4 regions of the Streptomyces sp. NPDC048191 genome follow, and region 1 is predicted to be linked to each of the others. Evidence: riboswitches for the same ligand, from Rfam matches in the RefSeq annotation. Region 1 holds a riboswitch; each other region holds the start of a gene.
The links. A riboswitch is a leader RNA that binds a small molecule or an ion and turns the genes downstream of it on or off. The one in region 1 is predicted to bind cyclic di-AMP.

Region 1 (5,087 bases):
CGTGGCTGCGGAGCCACGGGCTGGACCCGACCTGAGCATCCCGTGGGCCCTCGCCGTTCGGTGAGGGGCCCTTTGACTTACAGCTTCTCCACCGGCGCGTACCGCAGCAGCAGGCGCTTCGGCTTGCCGTCGCCGAAGTCGATCGTCGCCTGGGCCTTGTCGTCCGCGCCCGACACCGCGACGACCGTGCCGAGCCCGAACTGGTCGTGGTTGACCCGGTCGCCGACCGCGAGGGACACCACCGGCTTGTCGGAGGCCCGCCGTGTGGCGAACCCGGAGGCACCCGCCGCCGAGGAACGTGAGCGGGACGAGGACAGCGAGGCCGCGATCCCGGAGGCCGGGCCGGAGGACACCGGTGCCGCCGCTCCCGTCCGCTTCCACTCCACATGGGCGGGCGGGATCTCCTCCAGGAATCGGGAGGGCGGGTTGTACGACGGCTGGCCCCAGGCGCTGCGCATCGCCGACCGCGTGAGGTACAGCCGCTCGCGCGCACGTGTGATGCCGACGTACGCCAGGCGCCGCTCCTCCTCCAGTTCCTTGGTCTGGCCGAGGGCGCGCATGTGCGGGAACACGCCGTCCTCCATACCGGTGAGGAAGACGACCGGGAACTCCAGGCCCTTGGCGGTGTGCAGGGTCATCAGAGTGATGACGCCGTCGCCGTCCTCCTCGTCCGGGATCTGGTCGGAGTCGGCGACCAGGGCGACCTGCTCGAGGAAGTCGGCCAGCCCCACCGCCTCGCCCTCACCGCGCTCCTGCTCGAACTCCAGGGCCACGGCGGCGAGTTCCTGGAGGTTCTCGATGCGGGTCTCGTCCTGCGGGTCGGTGGACGCCTGCAACTCGGCCAGGTAACCGGTGCGTTCGAGCACGGCCTCCAGGACGGTCGCCGGTCCGGCTCCGGACTCCACGATCGTCCGCAGGTCCTCCATCAGCGTGTTGAACCGCTTGACCGCGTTGGTGGAGCGCGCGGCCATGCCGTACGCCTCGTCCACGCGCCCGAGCGCCTGCGGGAAGCTGATCCTCTCGCGCTGGGCGAGGGCGTCGATCATCGCCTCCGCGCGCTCGCCGATGCCCCGCTTGGGCACGTTGAGGATGCGGCGCAGCGGCACCGAGTCCTCCGGGTTGGCGAGGACGCGCAGGTAGGCGAGGACGTCCCGGACCTCCTTGCGCTCGTAGAAGCGGACGCCGCCGACGACCTTGTAGGGCAGGCCGACGCGGATGAAGACCTCTTCGAAGACACGGGACTGCGCGTTGGTGCGGTAGAAGACGGCGACGTCGCCGGCCTTGGCCTCGCCCGCGTCGACCAGGCGGTCTATCTCGTCGGCGACGAACTGCGCCTCGTCGTGCTCGGTGTCGGCGACATAGCCGGTGATCCGGGCGCCCGCACCCGCGTTGGTCCACAGGTTCTTGGGGCGGCGCGACTCGTTGCGCTCGATGACCGCGTTGGCCGCGCTCAGGATGGTCTGCGTGGAGCGGTAGTTCTGCTCCAGCAGGATCGTCGTCGCGTTCGGGTAGTCCTCCTCGAACTGGAGGATGTTGCGGATCGTCGCGCCCCGGAAGGCGTAGATCGACTGGTCCGCGTCACCGACGACGCACAGCTCGGCGGGCGGGAGGTCGTACTCGCCCGGCGGGGTGTCCTCGTCGTGCGCGCCGGTGCCGACGAGTTCACGGACGAGCGCGTACTGGGCGTGGTTGGTGTCCTGGTACTCGTCGACGAGGACGTGCCGGAAGCGGCGGCGGTAGTGCTCGGCGACGTCCGGGAAGGCGCGCAGCAGGTTGACCGTCGTCATGATCAGGTCGTCGAAGTCGAGGGCGTTCGCCTCGCGCAGCCGCGACTGGTAGAGGGCGTAGGCCTGGGCGAGGGTCTTCTCGAAGCCGTCGGCCGCCTGGGCGGCGAAGTCCTCCTCGTCGATCAGCTCGTTCTTCAGGTTGCTGATCTTGGCGCTGAAGGACTTGGGCGGGAAGCGCTTGGGGTCGAGGTCCAGGTCGCGGCAGACCAGGGCCATCAGGCGCTTGCTGTCGGCGGCGTCGTAGATGGAGAACGACGACGTGAAGCCGAGCTTCTTGCTCTCCCGGCGCAGGATGCGCACGCACGCGCTGTGGAAGGTCATCACCCACATCGCGTTCGCGCGCGGGCCGACGAGCTGCTCGACGCGCTCCTTCATCTCGCCCGCGGCCTTGTTGGTGAAGGTGATCGCGAGGATCTGGCCCGGGTGCACGTTCCGCTCGGCGAGCAGGTGGGCGATGCGGTGGGTGAGCACGCGGGTCTTGCCGGAGCCGGCGCCGGCGACGATGAGCAGCGGGGAGCCGGCGTGCACGACCGCGGCGCGCTGGTTGTCGTTCAGCCCGTGCAGGAGGGCCGCCGTGTCGATCGCGGGACGGGGGGCGCCGTCGCGGTAGTAGGCGTCCCGGTCCGGCGGCACGTCGAACTTCCCGCCGAACAGATCGTCCGGAAGCGGCTCCGGAGCGTGGTCGTCCTCGGGCGGCGGCGGGGGCTCCTCCCCGTGCCCGCGAGGGGGCTGGAGGTCCGCCAGGAAGCTGTCGTCAAAGAGGCTGCTCATCGCTCTACGAGTCTAGGGTGCCCCACCGACAACCGGTCGCCGTCCCCGGAACATGGCCGGTCCGCAAGAGAGTTGATCTTCACCGCCGAACGGGCGTGGACCCGCTCACACAGCGGAACCGCCCGGTGACAGCCCTGCTCACGCAGCGGAACCGCCCAATGACAGGCCCACTCACGCAGGGGAAGCGTGCAGTGACGCAGGCGCGAAACCGGCCCCAGGTCACGAAAATGTATCGGACATATCACGCACCAACCTTCACAGGAGTCACACGAGTTGGCTAGCGTGCGTCCGGGCCGTACGACCCCTACCGGCGAACCTCGCCGGACCGCGCGGCCCCCGCCGAGTCCGGCGCGCCTGCGGGTGCCCGGAGCCGGGGACCCACCGACTTTGGGGTGAATCGGCCGACTCCCGCCAGGGACGACGCCGTAGGGCAACCCTTCCGAACCACCGCCCGAACCCGACAGCTAACCCGGTAGGCGGCCCATTGGAAGGAGTCGCCTCCCTTGGCGTCGCATCGCAAGCCGCGCCCCGGCGGGACCCTCGGATCGGGCATGCGCACCCCCGCCCTCGCCACCGCCGCCCTCACCTCCATGGCCGTCTTCTCACAGACCGCCGAGGCCGCCCCGAGCACCGATCACGCCAAGCCGAGCCTGGAAGAGGTCGAGAAGAAGGTCGACGACCTCTATCGCCAGGCGGAGTCGGCGACCGAGAAGTACGACGCCGCCAAGGAGCGCACCGGCAAACAGCGGGGACGCGTCGACGCCCTGCGCGACGATGTCGCCCGGCGCACCCAACGCCTCAACAAGGCCCGTGAGGAGCTGGGCTCCTTCGCCGCGGCTCAGTACCGCACCGGCGCCGCCGCCCCCGACACGGCCACCTTCCTGCTGGCGAACGACCCGCAGGACTACTTCGACCAGACCCAGTTGATGAACCGGCTGACCTCGCGGGAGAAGAGCGCGGTCGACGACTTCATCGGCGAGCAGGCCGCGACCATGAAGAAGCGGCGGGAGGCCGCGCAGAGCCTGCAGACGCTGACCGACTCACAGCACGACCTGCAGTCCGCGAAGTCCACCGTCCAGAAGAAACTGGCCACCGCGCGCGAACTGCTGTCGCAGCTGACGGCCCAGGAGAAGGCGCGGCTGGCCGCCATCGAGCGGGAGAAGCAGCAGGAGGCGGCCCGCAAGGCGGCCGAGCTGGCGAAGCAACAGGCAGCGCGGCAGCAGGCCGCGTCGTCCTCGTCCTCGTCCTCGTCCACGGGGTCGGGCTCCGGCTCCGGCTCGACGGACTCCGGCTCGTCCGGGTCCACTACGTCCAGTTCCTACGACACGAAGGCCGAGAAGGCGCTCGCCTTCGCCCGCGCGCAGATCGGCAAGCCGTATGTGTGGGGCGCCACCGGCCCGGACTCCTACGACTGCTCGGGCCTCACCCAGGCCGCCTGGAGGGCCGCAGGCGTCACACTGCCGCGCACCACGTACGACCAGGTCGACGCGGGCACCACGGTCTCCCTGGCCGACGCCCGCCCCGGCGACCTGGTCTTCTTCTACGACGACATCAGCCACGTCGGCATCTACATAGGCAACGGCATGATGATCCACGCCCCGAAGCCGGGCGCGTACGTCCGCGAGGAGTCGATCTACTACGGCGGAGAGTCGATCATTCACAGCGTGGTCCGCCCGGGCTGACCGGGCCACGCACGCGTGCCGGCGCTTTACGCCGGACGCCTGCGTGCCCTTCACGGCCGGGGGCCGTGCCGCTCCCTAGCATCGGGCGCATGCCCGGCATCTCAGCTCTGCGTGTGTGGTGGGCGGAGCGGCCCCCCGCGGCCGGGGCCGCCGTGATGGCGACCGGCATCCTGTCGGTGGGACTGCATCTGACCGGCGCGGAGACGCTCTCCCGGGTGGCGCTGGCGTTGACCTGTGTCGCCTGGGCCGCGCTGGCCGCCGACTTCGTCCTGCGGCTGCTCGGCGACCGGCGGCGCTGGGCGGCCGATGCGGGCAGCCCCGGCGCGCTCACCGCCGTCGCCGCGACCGCGGTGCTCGGCACCGGGTTCGCGACGCTGGGCGGGCGGACCCTGGCCGCGGCGCTGCTGGCACTCGCGGCACTGCTCTGGCCGGCATTGCTGGTCCTGGTCGTATGGCACTGGAGGCGGCGCATGCCGGGCTCGGTGTTCCTGTGTTGTGTGGCCACACAGGGGCTCGCCGTGCTGGCCGCCACGCTGGCCGCGGCCGAGCGCACGGCGTGGCTCGCGCACACCGCGCTGGTGCTGTTCTGGCTGGGTCTGGCGCTCTACGGCCTCGCCCTGGCCCGTTTCGACGTCCGGGAGGTGCTGGAGGGCGGGGGCGACCACTGGATCGCTGGCGGGGCGCTCGCGATCTCGGCGCTGGCCGGGGCGAGACTCCTCGTCGCCGGGGACGGCGGCCTGTATCTGTGGGACGGGGACGACCGTGACGTGCTGCGCACGGTGACGGTCGTGCTGCTCGTCCTGGATCTGGCCTGGTACCTCACGCTGCTGGTGGCCGAGGCGGCGCG
Region 2 (5,087 bases), on a different contig from region 1:
GTTCGGCGCCCAGTTTGCGGCGGCGCACTGCCGGCCCGTTCTGCATGGGCTCCTCCTACTCCTTCCGGGCCGCCCAAATACGGTCTCGCGTCGTAGAGTTCACCGCATCGAGCGACAGATATATGCATATCTTGGTGGATCGCTCCCCGTGACCGCCCGGTGATGGCAGGCTGACGAGCAAGCACCAGTCCGGGACCGTACTCGAACCATCCGCTCCGTGTCGGACTGCGGTCCCGTGGGAAAGGGACGACGTCGCCATGGCAGACCATCTGGAAGCATCCGTCACTCTGCCGAGCGATCCCGCCTCGGTCTCCGCCGCCCGCACCTATGTCGTGAGCACGCTCGCGGAGTGGGGCCTGCCGTCGGACACCGAAACAGCCGACACCGTGCGGCTCATCGTCTCCGAACTCGCCACGAACGCCGTACAGCACACCTTCGGCCAGTCACCCACCTTCACGGTCGACATCGCGCTGGACCGTGACGAACACCTGCGCATCGGCGTCACGGACAGTCATCCGCGCTTTCCGAAGAGACTGCCCGCCGCCGTCCAGCAGGACAACGGTCGCGGCATGGTCATCATCCGCTGGCTGACCGCGGAGTGCGGTGGCAGACTCCGCGTCCGGCCCACCCGCGAGGGCGGCAAGACGGTCTCCATCGAACTCCCTTGGGCGGCCCCGGCGGAGCCGGTACCGGCGGTGCCCCACAGGGGCGTGGGGCTGTTCCCGAACGCGACCCCGCCGCGATGGGGCGCTCCCCCTTCCAGCGAAGCCGACAGCGCCGGAGCGGCCGGCCACGACCGCACTCCGGACCCGCCGTAGCACCCCGGACCGGCCCTGGCGTGCGGCCCGGCCGAAGGCCCCTCGCAGCAGCGCCCGGAAGGCGCCCGCGGCCGGGGTCGTCTCGTCCGGTCGGTAGGCCACCGAGATCGTCCGGTGCAGGCGACCCGCCTCCAGGGGGCGTACGCCGACGGGTGTGGCCGCGGTGCGGGCCACCATCTCCAGTACGACGTCCCCGCCCAGCCCCGCGCGCACACCACGGCGTACCCGGGCGTCGGCACCCGTAGCGACGGCGTGGCGCCCACGGCGGAGAGCAGGGCCTCGATCTCCCGGCGGGCCGCATGCTGCGGTGCCTTGCCGATCAGTGGCTCTCCGGCCGGCTCCGTCAGCGGCAGCCGGGACGAGACGCTGCTCAGGGCGTGTCCCGGCGCGGTCACCAGGACCAGTTCCGCCACCAGGACGTCCTCCGGACGCACCGACGACGGCACCGGCGAGACCTCGGCCGGGTGGTAGGTGTGGGTCAGCGCCAGGCCCATCTCGCCGGCGGTCGGGAAGGTGCCGCGCCTCAGCGCGCCGCCCGTCAGGCCGGTCAGCCGCGCCAGTGCGTGCCCGGGCCCGGTCCAGCCCGTCGAGGCCCCTCCCTCCCTGCCTCGAAGGCGCGGGAGGTGCCCCCAGACCCGCGCCACCAGCACCTCGCCGGCCTCGGCCGGCCGGGCCCCGCGGTGATGACGCCCCAGCAGAGCCGTGCCCGCCCCCCGCTCCGGCTTGGCCAGCTGCTGGGACAGCGCGGGCGGGGTGTTGCCGAGCCGGTCGACGGCCCGGGTGATCGAGCCGGCCTCCGCCACGGCCACCGGCGAGCCCGCAGGGGGGCACGCGCTGCCCCGGACGCTGCTGCTCGCGGTGATCGTGTGCGCGCCGGCACTGGTGCGGTTCCAGATGGTGACGCCGCTGGTGGACCGGCTGGCCAGGTGGTTGCGCCGGCCCCGGGCCGCCCGTGGGCTCCAGGCGGGCACCGGGGTGGCGCTGACGGTGCTGGGAGCGGCCCTGCTGCTGGAGCCGCTCCTTACCTGACGTCAGGTCAGCTGACCCGGCCGTACCAGACGCTCCTGGTCCAGATCTTCTGGAGCCTCACCACGTCCCCGGTCCTCGGCGCGTGCCAGATCTTCCCGTGACCGGCGTAGATGCCGACGTGGTAGACGTACGAACCCGAGTGGAAGAACACCAGGTCACCGGCCTTGCGGCGGCCGGCGGAGATGTGGTGCGTCCTGTTGTACTGCGCGGCGGCGGTACGCGGCAGGCGCTTGCCCGCCTTCTTGAACGAGTAGAGCGTGAGCCCCGAGCAGTCGAACCTGCGCGGCCCGGTGGCCCCGTACTGGTACGGGGCGCCCTTCTTGGAGGCCGCCACCTGCAGCGCTTTCGCGGCGACGCCGGCGGCCGAGGCCTCGGTGGCGAGACCGGGGACCGTGATCGAGCCGCCGACGGCGGCGAGGGTGAGAGCCGAGGCCGTGCCGGCCCGGGCCATGAGTGACGGGACACGATTGAGCGCAGTCATGCGCAACCCTTCGTCAGCCGCCTGTGAAGGATGACCTGTCGGATTCGGGCTGGCGAAGTTGCCCGGCCGCGTTGCCGCGGCTTCACCCCAAGGGCTGCTCGGAACCTCCGGCCGTCTGCGACGTACAGACGAACGTCCGTCCCGGCGACCCGTCTTGCTCGGGTCCTCCACTCCTGCCGATCCACTCCTGTCGACCGGTCATCCGGGCGGCGGCAGGACTCGGCGTCCGCCCGGACCGCCCCGCCGCGGTGGCGGGGGCTTGTCGTCGGACAGGGATCTTCACTCATGACTGTCGGAAAATCCCAATGCATCCGGGGATTTGTGGCGTTACTCACCACTCACCCGTTCGGGTGGACAGTGTCGTGTTCGAGGCGCCGTCAGGTCCCGGTCGTAGCCCCGGACCTGGGGCGGAGCGTGTTCTTCCGGTGCGTGCGACGGCGCGGTGCGCAAGTCGGGAGGCCCGAAAAACGATCCGGATATACACCGGTCGGCGGTACGTCGTTCGGGCCGTTTCAAGTCCGGTCCGAGCGGCGGCTGTCGACAGCACGGTCCGCCCGGCCGGTTCCGGTGTCCGGATCAGCCGTCACCGTCGGGCGGGAGCGCGACGCGCGCGGCACGACGCCGGCCGTCCAGCACCCGCAAGGCCCGTGCCAGCGTGTCACCGTGCAGCTCCGTCTCGCCCCGCCGGTGCATCAACGCGAGGGCGTCACGCAGCTCTGCGGCCTTGCGCACCAGGGCCTGGGCCGCGCGCAGTCCGCGATAGGTGTCCCCGTCGTGCGCGGGATTGATGCGGCCCAGCAGGTCGACCGCCTCCAGGTAACGGTCGATCAGATCGCCCTCGGCGCGCGTCAGCGCGGGCAGCGGCGGCAACTCCGGCAGCATCGGCGGCTCACCTCGCGTCCGGTGCGCCGGGCATGCTCCGCCGGCTGAGTACGATGCCGTCCACCAGCCCGTAGTCCACGGCCGCGGGGGCGTCCAGCACCAAGTCCCGTTCCAGGTCGCGGTGGACCTGCTCGGCCGTGCGCCGGGTGTGCCGTACGAGCATCTCCTCCGTCACGGCGCGGACCCGGGTCAACTCCTCGGCCTCGATGAGCAGGTCGCTGGGCTGTCCCTGCACCGGTTCGGCCAGCTGGGGCTGGGAGATCACCAGGCGCGCTCCGGGCAGGGCGAACCGCTTGCCCGGCGTGCCGGCCGCGATCAGCAGCGCCGCCTGGGACGCGGCCTGGCCCAGGCAGTAGGTGGCCACGTCGCAACTGACGTAGCGCATCGTGTCGTAGACGGCGGTCAGTGCGCTGAACGAACCGCCGGGGGAGTTGACGTACAGCGTGATGTCCCGCTCCGGGGCGGCGTGTTCGAGGTACATGAACTGAGCCATCACGTCGTTCGCGGCCGCGTCGTCCAGCGGGGTGCCGAGGAAGACGATCCGGTCCTCGAAGAGCTTGCCGTAGGGGTCGAGCGTGCGGGCGCCGCTGCTGGTGCGCTCGGTGAACTCTGGAAGGACATGTCGGGCGGACGCTCGGGACATGGGCATACCCCTTCTCATCGCACGGCCTCGGGTTGGGCTCGGCGTCTGTAAAAAATGTACAGGACGTACATAGTGCTGGCACCTAAACGTTCTCGTCCGCATGTCGAGCCGCGATCATCACAGAGGTTGATCCGCAGGACCCCAACCGCGTCGGCCTGTGCGTGCTCAATCTCACGGGGCAGCTCGTCCACCCGCTGGCCGCCGGTGGGTGTTCGCCCGATGACGGCGGCGAGCAGGCCGGCTCCCCGGATTGCCCGGATGCCGCCACGCCCGGCAGCCCGTTCCGCTACTGCGCGTGCGGGTGGGCGGAGGCCACGCTCAAGGGCGGGACGTGGTCTGGCCGGAGCGCACGTAGTGGCCGGGATCGCGTCCACGTGGGCCCAGGTGTGGCCTCACCTGCTCGCGGACGCCCTTTGGGTGCCGCTGGCCGGGTCGGCGCACTCCCGTGCCCGCCGCGTCGCGGCCCGGCACGCGGCCGTCATCGAGGCCGCGCTCCGGGGCGCACCGCGAGGAACTGCACCTCTACGTCGGCGACAGGCCCGGCCAGGGCTGAGCCGCACACCCTCACCCCCCCCGCGACCTTCAGGGGCTTCTCGCATGTCCAGGACGACCTGGCCACTGGTGAAAGGACCCTCATGGCCCGTCCAGGCAGGAGCGTCCTGCGAGCCGGGCGCGCCGGGCACCTGCGGCCCCGCAGGGTCAGTTGGGCCTGCGGGACCGCAGGGTCCCTCCGGCCCGCTGGGCCGCACGGCCAGGCCGGCCGTGATGGGAAGGATGGCAGCCCGCCCGCGGACTGGTCGTTCACTTACGGCGGCGTGACGTACACGTGCGGCCCGGCCAGTGGGTTCGCCCGTCGGCTCCTCGGTGCGACTGAACACCAGATAAATCCGGGCCTCCGCCGTCGACGCCGACGAGGGCCTGTTCCGCGAGCCGGACTGGCCACCGAAGACGAAACCGACTGATCGAGCTGCCCCCGCTGCTTCGGCAGCGGGGGCAGTTTCGTTTTTCAGCCAGCCATTGCTCCAGTGCGCTTCGCGAACTCGCGCACCCCTTCGATTCGGGTTGGCCCGTACAGAAGGCCGGCCGTCAGCGCGCGCAGGGCGGGCCGGCGAACCTCTTGCGGTCCCTCCTGTTCGACGCGCTGCAGGGCAGCGAACGTCTGCGATGCGTCGCCGAGCGCGTTCCACATGCGTGCGATGTCGGTCCACGCCCGCGCGCGTCGCTCCGCCGTCGG
Region 3 (5,087 bases), on a different contig from region 1:
CGACCCCATGGTCAGCTGGCGTGACCACATGCCCGAGGGCATGCTCCTGAAGTCGACGCCCGTCGCCTCGAACTTCGACTGCCCGCAGCCCGGCCACACCCTCGCCGACTACTGCGACGCGGCCGGGACCCGCCGCCTGGTGACCGACGAGGACATCATCCCGGTGGAGACGTTCATCGCCTACGGCGAGTGGTTCCAGCAGAAGCTGGTGCCCGGCCTGGAGCAGGTGCGGGTCGTCTCCGTCGACCGCGACAAGAGCGGCGGCTTCGAACTGAAGCTGGACTCCGGGGAGCTGTTCACCGCGTGTGCCGTCGTCGTCGCCACCGGGCTGTCCGGCCTGGCGCACCTGCCGGCGGAGCTCGCGGGGGCCGCGGCCGACGGACCGGCGCCCACGGGCCCCCTCTCGCACAGCTCCCAGCACCACGACCTGGGGCGGTTCGCCGGCAAGGAGCTGATCGTGATCGGCGCGGGCCAGTCCGCGCTGGAGACGGCGGCGCTCGCCGCCGAGGCGGGGGCACGCGTGCGTGTGGTCGCGCGCGGCCGCGGGCGCGTCGCCTTCGGCGCCCCGCCCTGGAACCAGCCGAAGCTGCGTCCCGAGTCCCCCTTCGGCAACGCCTGGTCGCTGTGGGCGCTCAGCTACTACCCGCACCCCTACCGCTATCTGCCCGAGGCCACCCGCCACTACCTGGTCCGCCGGGTCCTCGGACCGCTCGGCGCCTGGTGGCTGCGCGAGCGCTTCGAGAGCGCCGTGCAGGTGCAGGACGTCGACCGGGTCATGGCCGCCGAGGCGCCCGACGGCAGCCCCGTCCTCACCGTACGGACCCACGGCGGGCACACCGAGCGGCTCACCGCCGACCACGTCATCGCCGCCACCGGCTACCGCGTCGACATCGCGGCGATGGACTTCCTCGGCCACGAACTGCGCACCCGGCTCGCGGTGAGCCGCGGCGCGCCGAAGCTCGGCCCCGGTTATGTCTCGTCCGTCCCCGGCCTGTACTTCACCGGACTGCCGGCGGCGTCGTCGTACGGCCCGGTGATGCGCTTCGTCTGCGGTACGGAGTTCGCCTCGCCGCGACTGGCGAAACACCTGGCGGCGGCGCACGGCTGAGCGGGGCCCGTCGGCGTCCGGCGCATCCCGGCAGCGACCGGTCCGCCGACCGCTACCGGGAGCCGGCGCCGGACCCACCGCCTCACCGCCGGCATCGCCATCAGCGGCTCGACGAGGGGCACTTGGGGGCGATCAGTACGTAAGTGCGCAGGGCGACAAGGTGAGTCGGCGCGGCGTGGGATCCGTATTCTCTGATCATGGCAGCCTCCCCCGCGTACGCACTGATCGCCACCGACTTGGACGGAACGCTGCTGCGCGGCGACGACACCGTCTCCGACCGGTCGCTCGCCGCGCTCGGGCGGGTGGCGCGGGCCGGTGTCCGGCATCTGGTCGTGACGGGCCGCCCGGCCCCGCGGGTACGGCCCCTCCTGGAGCTCCTGGGCTGCACGGGGCTCGCGGTGTGCGGGCAGGGCGCACAGGTCTACGACGCCGCGGCCGGCCGGCTGCTGTGGTCGGTCCGGCTGGACCGGGAGCTGGCCGAGACCGCGCTCGGCAAGATCGAGGCGGAGGTGGGGCAGGTCTATGCCGCCGTCGACCAGGACGGTGTCGACGGGCTCACGCTCATCGAGCCCGGCTATCTGATGCCGCACCCGACCCTGCCCGCGGTCCGGGTCGGCCGGCGCGACGACCTGTGGTGCGCGCCGATCAGCAAGGTGCTGTTGCGGCACGCCACCCTGTCCGACGACGAGTTGGCGGCCGTGGCGCGCTCGGTGGTGGGCTCGCTGGCGACGGTCACCATGTCGGGGCCGGGGACCGTGGAGCTCCAGCCGTCCGGGGTGACCAAGGCGGCCGGTCTCGCGCTGGCCGCCGAGCGGCTCGGGATCACCGCGGCGCGGGCCCTGGCGTTCGGCGACATGCCCAACGACATCCCGATGTTCGAGTGGGCCGGGTACGGGGTCGCCATGGCCAACGCGCACCCTGAACTGAAGGCGGTGGCCGATGAGATCACCTTGTCGAACGAGGACGACGGCATCGCCGTCGTCCTCGAAAGACTGTTCCCGACCGACTGACCGGCACATCAGTAGGCGCCCGGGGCCCGGGCCCCGCCGTGCGGGGCCCGGTGGATGCGCGGCGGCCGTCCGGCACGCCCCCGTCCGTCAGGTGTGGGTGCGTGCGGGACGGCCGGTGTCGTGCCGGTCCGCGGGAGCGGGACGATCAGTACGCGCTGAAGACGTTGTCGATCGAGCCGTACCGCGCGGCGGCGTAGTTGCAGGCCGCGGTGATGTTGGCGACCGGGTCGTAAGGGTCGAAGGCGGTGCCGGCCACGTGGTACGTGTTGAAGGTCGGGTCGATCACCTGGAGCAGGCCCTTGGACGGGATGCCCTTGGCGGCGTTGGAGTCCCAGAGGTTGATGGCGTTCGGGTTGCCGGAGGACTCCCGGATGATGTTGCGGTAGATGCCGTTGTAGGTGCCCGGGATGCCCTTCTGGGCCATGATCGCGAGCGACTCGCGGATCCAGCCGTCGAGGTTGTTCGGGTACCCGGCGGGAGTGGTGGAGGCCTTCGCGGTGGCCGTGGTGGTGGCCGCCGTGGCGCTGGTGGCGCTGATGAGCGGCAGGGCGAGGACGGCGGCACCGGTGCCGGCGACGGCGAGGGTGCGGACGAGGCGGTTCATCCGGGTGGGGCGGGGCTGAGCGGCAGCAGGCATGGGGAAGTCCTCTCCGTCGCCTGCGAGGTGAGCTGTCGGGTTCGGGCGGGGAGGTGCCCGGCCGTGCCCTGGATGGGCTCGGCTTCACCCCTAGCCGTTCCGGTGCGACGTGTGCCGTCCGGTCCGGCGACTTACCTGGGTCCCCCGCTCCTGCCGTACGAATGAGTTCGTCGATGGGTCACGCGGGCGGCGGCAGGATTCGGCGTCCGCCCGGTTGGCCCGGAACGTATGCGAGAGCACATGTCGGGAACAAGTGCCGGATCCACACATCGCACCATTTGACCTTGGTCTGTGCCGTATGGGGTGCTTGATCCTTTGCGGTTGCCAACCCTCAACTCGCCGACGGGGCGCGGCGGGAGCGGCGGACCGGGGGTTCAGGGTGCCGGCCGGTGACCGTGACCCAACTCACGAAATAGCAAAGCAGTTCAAATCGGACATGGGGGATTTGGGTGGATCGGACGGGCGGTGGAACCTGTGACGCGGTGCCGGTCGTTGTCGTATTGGCTGCGACGGCCGTGGGTGTCGGCACGTGGTGCATGATCGTCGCGGCGCGAAGGCGAGGTGCGGGCGTTACTCCGCTCGCTCCTCGGTTCGCGACAAAGTGTGTGGGGTCCTGTTAAGTCGATAAATGTGCGTTATTACCACTTGATCAAAAACATACCGGTCATGATCCGATACCGCCCGGGCTGGACCGGTGGGCGCTATCGGTGATCGAACAGGGACCGGATACGCTGACTTGAGTGATGGCAGCGACCTATCGACAAACCGTGTAATCGCCAGCAGACACCAGCAGACAGGAGACCCCTCGTGACCGTCGTCGGGCCGTTCGGGCTGAGCGTGCGGGACCAGGCTCTGGAAGCCGATGTCCAGGCCGGATTGGCGGCTGTCGAGGAAGGCTTGCTCGAGGCCACCAAGAGCGAGGTCCCGTTCATCACGGAGGCCGCGCAGCACCTCGTACGGGCCGGCGGGAAGCGGTTCCGGCCGCTGCTCGTGATGCTCGCGGCCCAGTTCGGCGACCCCTACGCGCCGGGCATCGTGCCCTCGGCCGTCGTCGTGGAACTGACCCACCTGGCCACGCTGTACCACGACGACGTCATGGACGAGGCGGCCGTGCGGCGCGGTGTGGACAGCGCCAACACCCGCTGGGGCAACTCCGTCGCGGTCCTCACCGGCGATTTCCTCTTCGCCCGCGCTTCCCAGATCCTCGCCGACCTCGGCCCCGAGGCGGTACGGGTGCAGGCCCTCGCGTTCGAGCGGCTGGTCACGGGCCAGATCCTGGAGACCGCCGGCCCCTCGGACGGCCGCGACCCGGTCGAGCACTACCTCGACGTGCTCGGCGGCAAGACGGGCTCGCTGGTGGCCGTGTCCTGCCGGTTCGGCGCGATGATGTCCGGCGCCGACGAAACGGTCGTCGACGTCCTCACCCAGTACGGCGAGCGGCTCGGGGTCGCCTTCCAGCTCGCCGACGACGTCCTGGACATCGCTTCCGACTCCCACGAGTCCGGCAAGACCCCGGGCACCGACCTGCGCGAGGGCATCCCGACGCTCCCGGTGCTCCGGCTGCGCGAGCGGGCGGCCCGGCTCGGCCTCCCCGAGGACCGCGCGCTGTGCGAGCTGCTCGACTCCGACCTCAGCGACGACGGCCGGCACGCCGAGGCGCTGTCCGCGCTGCGCGCCCACCCCGCGCTGGAGCAGGCCCGCCGGGACACCGTCCGGTACGCGGAGGAGGCCCGGTCCGCGCTGGCGCCGCTGCGGGAGTGCGACGCCAAGGCGGCGCTGCTGGAACTGTGCGACGCGGTGGTGCACCGCGCCGGCTGACGCCGCACCGGCTGCACCGGCCGCTCCCCGGCCGGCCCGAGTCGGCTGACGCCCGGCCGGACCGAGTCGGCCGGCGGACGGTCGGGTGCCCGCGGGCCGTACCCGCCCGGACCAAGTCGACCGGGCGTCTGGGCGGAGCGGGTCTGCCGGCGGACGGTCGGTGCCCGCGGACCGTACCCACCCGGCCGGTGCCGGCGGCCGTACGGCCCTGCGCGTCCCCTTCCGGTCACGTCCGTTCCGGTGAGACCCTTACGGGTCGGGGGAGCCGCGGCCCCTACGTGTCATACCGCAGGCGTACACGGAGTTGGCTCCGAGGTCTGACGCTTCCTCATGGACGATTTGGTGAGATGGACACCACGGAAATCACCACTCCTCACCGATTCGGGTGAGAATGGCGGCTCTGGTGGACCAGCGTGAGGACAGCCGCCGCCGACGACGGAGGTAAGGCACACATGGCACCGTACGAATCCGACGACGCAGTGGACGCCGCGCGGGACGAGGACCCGCGTGGCGG
Region 4 (5,087 bases), on a different contig from region 1:
TCGGAGGCGTCGGACTTGTCGACGCCGTCCCAGACGTTCGCGTACCAGGGCCGGCGGGCGGCCCCGAGGTAGGCACGGGACTGCTTGGCCGCGCCCGGGTCGATCACCACGTACCCGGTCTCCCCGGGCATCACGTAGTGCAGCCGGCGCCGGATCTGCTGCTCGGCGTAGGAGTCGTCCTGCCAGCGCGCCTTGAGGTCGCGCAGCTGCTCGACCCGCTTGCGGGCCTGCTCCTGCTGCCGCTGGAGGTCGGAGATCTGCGCGCGCTGGGAGACGTACTGCCGCATCGGGTAGGCGAGCGCGACGATCAGCGAGCACAGCACCAGCGCGAGCAGCGCCGCGCGGCCGGTGAGCCGCGAACGGCGGGCCTGACGCTTGGTCTGGGAACGGTAGACCCGGGCCGCCGTCTGCTCGCCGAGCAGCCGCAGCCTGGTCGCGGTGGAGAAACGGTCCCGGTCCCTGACGGCCATGTGGCTCTTCGCCTCCCCTTTCACACGTGCGTACGTCCCCGGACACGGTACGGGACCGGGTACGGGGACGTACGTACGACTGGCTGAGACTTGGCCGTGGTTGGATCAGCCCTTGAAGCGGGGGAAGGCCGAGCGGCCCGCGTACACCGCGGCGTCGTCGAGGATCTCCTCGATGCGCAGCAGCTGGTTGTACTTGGCGACACGCTCGGAGCGGGCCGGGGCGCCGGTCTTGATCTGGCCGCAGTTGGTGGCGACGGCCAGGTCGGCGATGGTGACGTCCTCGGTCTCGCCGGAGCGGTGGGACATCATGCACTTGTAGCCGCTGCGCTGGGCGAGCTCGACGGCGTCCAGGGTCTCGGTCAGCGAGCCGATCTGGTTGACCTTGACCAGCAGGGCGTTGGCGGTGCCCTCCTCGATGCCGCGGGCCAGGCGCTCGGGGTTGGTGACGAACAGGTCGTCGCCGACCAGCTGGACCTTGTCGCCGAGTCGGTCGGTGATGACCTTCCAGCCGGCCCAGTCGTCCTCGAACAGCGGGTCCTCGATGGAGACGAGCGGGTACGAGGCGACGAGCTCCTCGTAGTACTCCGTCATCTCGGCGGCGGAGCGCTCCTTGCCCTCGAAGAGGTACTTGCCGTCCTTGTAGAACTCGGAGGCGGCGACGTCGAGCGCGAGGGCGATCTGCTCACCGGGGGCGTAACCGGCTTCCTTGACGGCCTCGAGGATGAGGTCGAGGGCCTCGCGGTTGGAGCCGAGGTTCGGGGCGAAGCCGCCCTCGTCGCCGAGGCCGGTGGCCAGGCCCTTGCTCTTCAGGACCTTCTTCAGGGTGTGGTAGACCTCGGCACCCCAGCGCAGGGCCTCGGAGAAGGACTCCGCGCCGATCGGGGCGATCATGAACTCCTGGATGTCCACGTTGGAGTCCGCGTGCGAACCGCCGTTGAGGATGTTCATCATCGGCACCGGCAGCAGGTGCGCGTTCGGGCCGCCCAGGTAGCGGAAGAGCGGAAGGTCGGACGCCTCGGAGGCGGCGTGGGCGACGGCGAGGGAGACGCCGAGGATGGCGTTGGCGCCGAGGGAGCCCTTGTTGTCGGTGGCGTCCAGGTCGAACATGGCCTGGTCGATCAGGCGCTGCTCGGTGGCGTCGTAACCGACCAGCTCCGGGCCGATCTGCTCGATGACGGCGAGGACGGCCTTCTCGACGCCCTTGCCCTGGTAACGGTTGGAGTCACCGTCGCGCAGCTCGATGGCCTCGAAGGCACCGGTCGAGGCGCCGGACGGGACGGCGGCACGACCCGTGCTGCCGTCGTCGAGGCCGACCTCGACCTCGACCGTGGGGTTGCCTCGGGAGTCCAGGATTTCCCGGGCTACGACGACGTCGATGGACGGCACGAGCATCTCCTTCTTGGAATGTGACGCTGGTAGTGCGGGGCGGTCCGCCTCACGGCTCCGCCTTGCGACTAGAGCCTAACCGTCCCCGGGGGATCAGCGACCGACCGACCGTCCCGTGGACGGGGAGGACACGCAGACGGTACCCATTGTTCATGAGCGGAACAAAGGGGGGTGGGGGTGAAGAGCGGGGAAACGGTAGGGGTGACCGGTGGCGAAAGCAAAGACCCCGCCCCGGCGCGTACGGGGGAACACGCGCCGGGGCGGGGAGCCCGTGGGGACGGGGGGTGGCCCTCACGAGGCCTTCAGCGTGCGGGCCGGGGATGTGAGGGCACTGTGGGTCCGGTCGGAGCCAGGTGTCACTTCAGGTGCAGCTGCTGGCCCGGGTAGATGAGGTTGGCGTCCTCGACGATGTCCTTGTTCAGCTCGAAGAGCTTCTTCCAGCCGCCCTGGACGTGGTGCTTCTCGGCGATGGCGCTGAGGGTGTCGCCCTTGACGACCTTGTACTCGCCGTCGCCCTTCTTGACCTTCTTGCCGGTCGGGGTGGTGACGGTCTTGCTCGCCGAGGGGGCCGTGCGCGTGGTGGAGCGGGTGGCGGCCTGCTGGCCGGTGGAGCGGGTCGTGGTGCCCGACGAGGTGGTCTTCGACGAGGTGGTGGGAGCGGAGCCGTTGTACGCGGCGGAGGACAGGCCCGTGCCGCAGACCGGCCAGGCGCCCTTGCCCTGGCCCGCGAGGACCTTCTCGGCGACGGCTATCTGCTGCGCCTTGGTGGCGAGGTCGGCACGCGAGGCATAGGCGGTGCCGCCGTACGCCGCCCAGGTGGAGTTGGTGAACTGCAGGCCGCCGTAGAAGCCGTTGCCGGTGTTGATGGACCAGTTGCCACCGGACTCGCACTGGGCGACCGCGTCCCACTCGGAGGCGGTGGCGGCGGAGGCGTTGCCGGCCGCCATCAGCGGGGCGGCGACGGCGGCGCCGGTGACACCGGCGAGCGTGATGGCGCGGACGGCCTTGGACGGACGACGGTGCTTGCCCTTGCCGGAGAACAGCATGGATCGATCCCCTCACCGACGCCTGCGAGGTGAGCTGTCGGGTTCGGGCCGGTTGAGTTGCCCGGCCGCACGCTCGCTCTCGCGAGGCGCGGCTTCACCCCAAGCCGGTCCAGCGTCAACCGCTGGGCCCGGCGCTTACCTTGGGTCCCCCGCTCCTGCCTACGGCGCATGACGCGACGACTGTTCCCGGGCAACCGCTGGCAGGATTCGGCGTTGCGACTGCCGGGGCTCGTGGTGACGAGCGGTCCTGACCGTAGACACGCGATCGACGGAATTTCAAAGACGATCAGGGCTTCTGAGACTCATCCCACACTTTCGCCAAACCGGACATCGTTCGCGAAAAGGGGCGTCAACTCTCCCTATTCGGCGTCCTTTTCGCCCTTGACTTTCAGGGTCTGACCGGCGGTGATCTGGTTCGGGTCGGCGCCGATGGCCTTCTTGTTCTGGGCGTAGAGCGCATGCCATCCGCCGTCGACGCCGAGCGCGTCGGCGATGGAGGCGAGGGAGTCGCCCTCGCGCACGGTGTAGGTGTCGGCCGCACCGCCGGCGTGACGCCCGGAGGACGTGGCGTTCTGACCGTTTGTCACGCTTTCGTCCGCACTCTCACCCCGGTGACGTCCACCACTGCTGAGCGCGCCGGTGTCGACCAGGCTCCAAGAACCGCCGCTCTGCGGGGAATTGTCCGAGTCCTCGGTGCCGGGGGTCGTCGCGGGCGAACTGCCGCTCCCCTGCGAGTCCCCGCCGCCGGTCGAGTCCGACTTGTCGGACTTGGGGGTGCTGCTTCCGGTGGAGTCGCCGGTCGCCTCCGGGGTCTTGCCCGCATCCTCACTCCGGCTCGGCGCCGGCGTGGCGCCCGAGTCCGAGGAGGAGCCCGAGGAGTCCGAGCCGGATTCGGCGGCGGAGCCGGACTGGGAACCGGAGCCGGACTGGGACGAATCCGACAGGTCGGACGAGTCCGAGCCGCCGGACGAGCCGGAGACGTCGCCCGAACCGCCGCTGTCGCCGGAGCCGCCGAGGCCCGTGTCGACGTCGACCGAACCGGAGTGGGAGGTCAGCCCGGCGGTCAGCGCGCACATGGCCCACGGCTTGGTGCCCTGGTCGGCGAGCATCTTCTCGGCGACGGCTATCTGCTGGGAACGGCTCGCCTGGTCGGCGCTCTCGGCGTACTGCGTGCCGCCGTACTTGTCCCAGTCGTCCTGCGAGATCTGCAGGCCACCGTAGTAACCGTTTCCGGTGTCGGCGCTCCAGGAACCGCCGCTCTCGCACTCGGCGACCTTGTCCCACGTGGTTCCGTCGGCCGCGCTGGCGCTCGCGGCCCCGAGCAGCGGGATGGCGATGGCGGAGCCGGTCACTCCGGCCGCGACGAGGAGGGCCGGAGCCTGACGGGGGCGACGGTGACGACCGTTCCCGGAGAGCATGCGGAAGCCTTTCGTGCGAGAGCAGAACCGGCGCGGCGAACTGGTACTCCTCGCCACACTGATGGGTGAACGTATCGGCAGACGATCACTTGTCACAAGTTAATGCCGCGTAGATCACGTGAAGATCACAGAGTTGAATGTTCGTCATCTTGCCGTGAGCGGCGGCCGGGACCCCCTCTCACCCGCTGTGTCACCCGTCGGGAACGGCGCCGCCTCACGCGCGGCACACCGGGCGGCCGGAACCATGGCCGATGACACGATCCGGGGGCTTCCCAGCCAGGAGGACACGATGGTGCGGCACACCCGACTGCCCGGCGAGTCCGCGGACTACCTCGCCGCCCGCGAGGAGCTCCGTGACGCCGAGATCGACCTCATGCGGCACCGCGAGAAGGTCGCGGCCCTGCGCAGAGCGCTTCCGCAGGGGGCCGAAGTGGGCGACTACGTCTTCCTCGAGGGCCCCGCCGACCTCGACGCGGGCGACACGCCGGTGCGTGAGGTCTCCCTGGGCGAGCTGTTCACCGGCGGCCCGGACCGGCCGCTGATCGTCTACCACTTCATGTACGGCAAACGGCAGACCGCCCCGTGCCCGATGTGCACCCTGTGGATCGACGGCTTCAACGGGGTCGCCCGCCATGTCGCCCGTAACGCCGACCTCGTCGTCGTCGCGGCCGCCGACCCGGCCACCCTGCGCCGGCACGCCCGCGCACGCGACTGGTCCCGGCTGCGCCTGCTGAGCGCCGGGGACAGCACCTTCAAGTACGACCTCG

Region 2: it holds a riboswitch for cyclic di-AMP, as region 1 does, so the genes downstream of both, AB0D93_RS23295 (C40 family peptidase) here and AB0D93_RS11790 (NlpC/P60 family protein) in region 1, are expected to answer to the same signal.
Region 3: it holds a riboswitch for cyclic di-AMP, as region 1 does, so the genes downstream of both, AB0D93_RS25840 (transglycosylase SLT domain-containing protein) here and AB0D93_RS11790 (NlpC/P60 family protein) in region 1, are expected to answer to the same signal.
Region 4: it holds a riboswitch for cyclic di-AMP, as region 1 does, so the genes downstream of both, AB0D93_RS06255 (transglycosylase family protein) here and AB0D93_RS11790 (NlpC/P60 family protein) in region 1, are expected to answer to the same signal.

What each region holds. Positions count from the first base shown of each region.
Region 1 covers NZ_JBEZMO010000005.1:278,396-283,482, forward strand. Annotated here, with positions in the region: gene AB0D93_RS11780 (peptidoglycan DD-metalloendopeptidase family protein) at 1-35, shown strand, start outside; gene pcrA (DNA helicase PcrA) at 78-2,558, opposite strand; cyclic di-AMP (ydaO/yuaA leader) riboswitch at 2,886-3,054, shown strand; gene AB0D93_RS11790 (NlpC/P60 family protein) at 3,062-4,240, shown strand; gene AB0D93_RS11795 (tellurite resistance/C4-dicarboxylate transporter family protein) at 4,330-5,087, shown strand, end outside.
Region 2 covers NZ_JBEZMO010000014.1:151,962-157,048, forward strand. Annotated here, with positions in the region: gene AB0D93_RS23275 (helix-turn-helix transcriptional regulator) at 1-46, opposite strand, end outside; gene AB0D93_RS23280 (ATP-binding protein) at 258-818, shown strand; partial or broken gene AB0D93_RS23285 (LysR family transcriptional regulator) at 840-1,681, opposite strand; partial or broken gene AB0D93_RS23290 (LysE family translocator) at 1,653-1,847, shown strand; gene AB0D93_RS23295 (C40 family peptidase) at 1,855-2,328, opposite strand; cyclic di-AMP (ydaO/yuaA leader) riboswitch at 2,331-2,469, opposite strand; gene AB0D93_RS23300 (hypothetical protein) at 2,905-3,210, opposite strand; gene AB0D93_RS23305 (ATP-dependent Clp protease proteolytic subunit) at 3,218-3,853, opposite strand; gene AB0D93_RS23310 (XRE family transcriptional regulator) at 4,860-5,087, opposite strand, start outside.
Region 3 covers NZ_JBEZMO010000017.1:37,222-42,308, reverse strand. Annotated here, with positions in the region: gene AB0D93_RS25850 (FAD-dependent oxidoreductase) at 1-1,108, shown strand, start outside; gene AB0D93_RS25845 (HAD family hydrolase) at 1,306-2,118, shown strand; gene AB0D93_RS25840 (transglycosylase SLT domain-containing protein) at 2,264-2,755, opposite strand; cyclic di-AMP (ydaO/yuaA leader) riboswitch at 2,760-2,938, opposite strand; gene AB0D93_RS25835 (polyprenyl synthetase family protein) at 3,563-4,573, shown strand; gene AB0D93_RS25830 (sigma-E factor regulatory protein RseB domain-containing protein) at 5,026-5,087, shown strand, end outside.
Region 4 covers NZ_JBEZMO010000003.1:94,803-99,889, forward strand. Annotated here, with positions in the region: gene AB0D93_RS06245 (septum formation initiator family protein) at 1-470, opposite strand, end outside; gene eno (phosphopyruvate hydratase) at 576-1,862, opposite strand; gene AB0D93_RS06255 (transglycosylase family protein) at 2,213-2,902, opposite strand; cyclic di-AMP (ydaO/yuaA leader) riboswitch at 2,907-3,079, opposite strand; gene AB0D93_RS06260 (transglycosylase family protein) at 3,262-4,320, opposite strand; gene AB0D93_RS06265 (DUF899 family protein) at 4,565-5,087, shown strand, end outside.